DNA from 2 places in the Micromonospora arida genome. Region 2 is predicted to be linked to the other one. Evidence: riboswitches for the same ligand, from Rfam matches in the RefSeq annotation. Region 2 holds a riboswitch; the other holds the start of a gene.
What was found. Region 2 has a riboswitch for ZMP and ZTP ahead of ACFYP0_RS24600 (bifunctional 5,10-methylenetetrahydrofolate dehydrogenase/5,10-methenyltetrahydrofolate cyclohydrolase). Riboswitches for the same ligand answer to the same signal wherever they lie in the genome.
Positions count from the first base shown of each region.

Region 1: it holds a riboswitch for ZMP and ZTP, as region 2 does, so the genes downstream of both, ACFYP0_RS01495 (glycine hydroxymethyltransferase) here and ACFYP0_RS24600 (bifunctional 5,10-methylenetetrahydrofolate dehydrogenase/5,10-methenyltetrahydrofolate cyclohydrolase) in region 2, are expected to answer to the same signal.

Region 1 is NZ_JBIALC010000001.1:297,930-300,306, reverse strand. It holds gene ACFYP0_RS01500 (NAD(P)H-hydrate dehydratase) at 1-866, shown strand, start outside; gene ACFYP0_RS01505 (histidine phosphatase family protein) at 1-13, shown strand, start outside; ZMP/ZTP riboswitch at 1,333-1,422, shown strand; gene ACFYP0_RS01495 (glycine hydroxymethyltransferase) at 1,442-2,377, shown strand, end outside.
Region 2 is NZ_JBIALC010000009.1:141,180-143,556, reverse strand. It holds gene ACFYP0_RS24610 (CU044_5270 family protein) at 1-364, opposite strand, end outside; gene ACFYP0_RS24605 (RNA polymerase sigma factor) at 383-952, opposite strand; ZMP/ZTP riboswitch at 1,087-1,168, shown strand; gene ACFYP0_RS24600 (bifunctional 5,10-methylenetetrahydrofolate dehydrogenase/5,10-methenyltetrahydrofolate cyclohydrolase) at 1,182-2,081, shown strand; gene ACFYP0_RS24595 (vitamin B12-dependent ribonucleotide reductase) at 2,358-2,377, opposite strand, start outside.

The DNA.
Region 1 (2,377 bases), on a different contig from region 2:
CGAGCCGGTCTGAGGTGAAGGTGATCACCCCGACGTTGCTGCGGGACTGGGCGCTGCCGGTGCCGGTCGGTGGAAAGGAGAGCCGGGGCACCGTGCTGGTGGTCGGCGGTTCGCGCTTCACGCCGGGCGCGGTGCTGCTCGCCGGGGTGGCGGCGTTGCGCGCCGGTGCCGGAGTGCTTCAGCTCGCCGCCGCCGAGTCCACCGCGGCGGCGCTGAGCATCCAGGTGCCCGAGGCGCTGGTGATCGGTCTGCCGGAGACCGCCGACGGCGCGGTGGCCGCCGACCGGGACGGCCAGCTCGGCGACCTGGTCACGCGGGCCGACGTGGTGGCGGTCGGCCCCGGCCTGAAGGCGATCGACGAAACCAACCGCCTGCTGAGCCTGGTCCTGGAGGCGGCCCGACCGGACACCTCGCTGGTGCTCGACGCGTACGCCCTCGGTGCGCTCAGCCACGCACCGGACCTGCTGGTCGGGTCGGGTCGGCCCGTGGTGCTCACCCCCAACGTCACCGAGGCCGGGCACCTGCTCGGGCGGGAGCAGGGCGACGACCTGGACGCCGAGGCGGCCGAGTTGGCCGCGCGGTACGAGGCGGTCGTGTCGCTGTACGGACACGTCGCCGCCCCGGACGGGCGGGGTTGGCGGGAGGAGAGCGGCGACGCCGGGCTGGGCACCTCCGGCAGCGGGGATGTGCTCGCCGGGTTGCTGGCGGGGCTGCTGTCGCGGGGTGCCGACCCTGCGCAGGCGGCCTGCTGGGGCTCGTTCGCGCACTCGGTGAGCGGCCAGCGGCTGATTCCCCGCTACGGCCGGATCGGCTTTCTGGCTCGGGAGTTGCTCGACGAGATCCCCCGCACCCTGGCGATGGTCTGAGGCGGTTTCACCTGTTTCCGCATTCGGCGTCGGGGTACCGGAACCTCACCAGCCGAGACTTTTCAACCCGCCCCGCCCCGCCCCGCCCCACCCCGCCCCACCCCGCCCCGCGATCTTGCACTTTCTGTTGCTGATTAGCGACGTCTCGTGCGGTTTTGTCGCGACAGAAAGTGCAAGATCGCGGGAGGAGGGGTGGCGGGGGGCCAGGGGGTTAGCAGCCTGGTTCGGCTATCCGGCGGTGCTGCTCGGACTTGAGCCGGTCCGGAATGATCTTGCCGGCCGCGGTCTGCACCTTGTTGATCGGTAGGTGTGGTGATGTTCTCGACTCCTTCTGTGCGAACCCTGGCCGCACCCGTGACGGCGCGGTGGTCACCTACCGTGTGCCCCGCGACGCATCGCCCAATCACGTCGGCGGGGTCGCCTCCCGGAGGGCGGCCCGAACGGCCGGTTCCGGCCCGGTAGGATCCTCCCGGGCCGTTACTGGCGCGTGGGGATGGAGAACCATCGGGGAGCGGCCTCGTCACGTGGACGTTTGCCGAGCGCCTGGGCCTTCCCGCACGTCTGTTGGAGGTCACATGTCCCGCAACGCCGAGTCCACCGCATTCCGGAGTGCCCTTGAGGTGATCCGGGCTGTCGAGCCGCGGGTCGCCGACGCCATCGGCGCCGAGCTGACCGACCAGCGGGAGTCGCTCAAGCTGATCGCCAGTGAGAACTACGCCTCCCCGGCGACCCTGCTGGCCATGGGCAACTGGTTCAGTGACAAGTACGCCGAGGGCACCGTCGGCCGTCGCTTCTACGCCGGCTGCCAGAACGTCGACACCGTCGAGGCGCTCGCCGCCGAGCACGCCCGGGAGCTGTTCGGCGCCGCGCACGCGTACGCGCAGCCGCACTCGGGCATCGACGCCAACCTGGTCGCCTTCTGGGCGGTGCTGGCCGACCGGGTGGAGTCCCCCGCCCTGAAGAAGGCCCAGGTCCGCCAGGTCAACGACCTCACCGAGGCCGACTGGTTCGCGCTGCGCCGCGAGCTGGGCAACCAGCGGATGCTCGGCATGTCGCTGGACGCCGGCGGCCACCTCACCCACGGTTTCCGGCCGAACATCTCCGGCAAGATGTTCGACCAGCGCAGCTACGGCACCGACCCGGCGACCGGCCTGATCGACTACGACCGGGTGGCCGAGGCCGCCCGCGAGTTCAAGCCGCTGATCCTGGTGGGCGGCTACTCGGCGTACCCCCGGAAGGTGAACTTCCGGATCCTGCGCGAGATCGCCGACTCGGTCGGCGCGACCTTCATGGTCGACATGGCGCACTTCGCGGGCCTGGTGGCCGGCAAGGTGTTCACCGGCGACTTCGACCCGGTGCCGCACGCGCACATCGTCACGACCACCACGCACAAGTCGCTGCGCGGCCCGCGCGGCGGCATGGTGCTCTGCCAGCCGGAGCTGGCCGACCAGGTGGACCGGGGCTGCCCGATGGTGCTCGGCGGGCCGCTGCCGCACGTGATGGCCGCCAAG
Region 2 (2,377 bases):
AGGGGCCGCTGTCCGGCAGGTCCCGGATCGTCACCAGGTATTCCGTGAAGACGTACTGGTCGGGTCGGGCGGTGAGCTCCGGCTGCTGCCGGGCCGCGTCGGCCGCCAGATGGAAGATCTCCGACGCGCTGGCCGTCGGCGGCGGCTCGTCGCCCACCCTGATGGTCTGGACCGCCAACGCACCGGCGGTCAGCGTCACTGCGAGCCCGAACGCTCCGGCCAGGCGCCAACCGCGCAGGAACCGGGTACGGCGTCCGGCCGGATGGGTCGCTGACACCATCTCGGCCCGCCGGGTGACGTGTGCCGTCAGATCCCTGAGGAGCTGCTCCTCGAAACCCTGCGGCGACTGATCGATCTTGTTCATGGCGTCATCTCCGTCTCATCAAGCGAGGGTGGTGGTCGGACGGGCAAGCACGGCGCGTACGACGCGGCGGGCACGATGCAGGCGGACCCGAGCGGCGACCGGCGACACCCCGAGCACCGCCGCCGCCTCCGCGACGGTGAGGCCGTCCACGGCGACGAGTTCGACAAGCGTCCGGGTGCCCTCGGGCAGCTCGCTCAGCGCCCGATGGGTGCGGCGGGCCGCCGACTCGGCGTCGATCCGCTCCTCGATGCGGGCGATGTCATCGGGGCCCAGGTCCCGCCGTCCGGCCAGCCGGCCGGTCACCCGCAGCCGTTGGGCCGCTCGACGCCGCTCGTCGCCGATGACGTTGCGGGCCACCCCGTACAGCCAGCCGATCTGGCTACCCCGCTCCGGCCGGTAGCCGGCCGCCGACTCGATCACCGCCAGGAAGACGTCGGCGGTCAGGTCGGCGGCGAGGTGTGGGTCGTCCACCCGCCGTGCCACAAACCGACCCACCGCCTCCAGGTGCCGCCGGTAGAAGACCTCGAAGGCCACCGGATCGGCTCCGATGCCAGAAATGTCGTCATCGGCTCGGTTCGGCTCATTCACAGGCCGTCCTCCCTCGTAGCCTTCACACCCCTTCTTCGTAAGGCGGAGCACGAGTGTTACCGAACGGCCCGCCCCGGCGCCGGCGGCGGCGCTGCTGGCCCAACTGGGCAGCCACCCTGGTGATGCGGCATTATCGAACCACCGGCGACTGGCGGCACGGGGATGGTGGAACCATCGGGGAGCCTCTCGCGGGCGTCGACCGCCTGGGCGCCTGCGTCGAGGAACCGTCATGACCACGACCAGCGAATCCGCCGGGCACCACACCCCATCAGGCACGGCCCGACTTCTGCCGGGTGCACCCGTCGCCGAAGCCGTCCTGGCCGAGACCGCCGACGCTGCCGCCCGCCTGCGCAGCCGCGGCATCACACCGAGCCTCGCCACCATCCTCGTCGGCGACGACGACGCCAGCGCCGGCTACATCGCCATCAAGCAGCGTCAGGCCGCCGCGCTCGGGTTCGCCTCCCCGCACGTGCATCTGCCTGCCACCGCCAGCCAGGCCGAACTGCACCAGGCCATCGCCCGGTTCAACACTGATCCGGCCGTACACGGGCTGCTCGTGCAGTACCCCGTGCCGGGGCATCTGGACTACGACGCGGCGCTGCAGACCATCGACCCGGACAAGGACGTCGACGGCATGCATCCGCTGAACATGGGGCGTCTCGCCGTCGGCCTGCCCGGCCCGCTGCCCTGCACCCCCGCCGGCATCGAAGCCCTCCTGGCGTACTACGAGATCCCCGTCGCCGGTCGTGAGGTCGTGATCCTCGGCCGGGGCGCCACCCTGGGCCGGCCCCTGGCGATGCTGCTCGCCCAGAAGCGCCCGACCGCGAACGCCGCCGTCACCGTCGTACACACCGGTGTGCCGGACTGGGCCCGCTACACCCGCCGCGCCGACATCCTCGTCGCCGCCGCCGGCGTACCCGGGATCGTGAAGCCAGAGCACGTCAAGCCCGGCGCGGTCGTCATCGGCGCCGGCGTCCGCTACGACGGGCGGCGCCTCCTACCGGATGTGGACGAAGCGTGCGCCGAGGTCGCCGGCGCGATCACGCCCCGGGTCGGCGGAGTCGGCCCGACCACCGTCGCCATGCTGTTCCGCAATGCCGTGCGGGCCGCCGAACGCGCAAGCCAGTAGCCCGGTCATCGGACCCAGCCCAGGAAACGCTGGTGCCGCAGCCCGGATGCAGCGCCAAAAGCTGATCGCCGACCCGGTCCTGAGATTCAGCGGCCAGCCCTGGTCGAACTTCCTCTCGACCTGTGATGATCAGGTGATGAAAAGTAGGTAGGAGAAGGCCCCTGACACCTATTTTTCATCACCTGATCATGGCAACACCGGGCGGACCGCTACCTGGAAACGGCGCTGCCCCGACCTCCAGCAAGGAGACCGGGGCAGCGCCGCGTTTCGCGTACGTCAGCTGCAGCCGCTGGTGG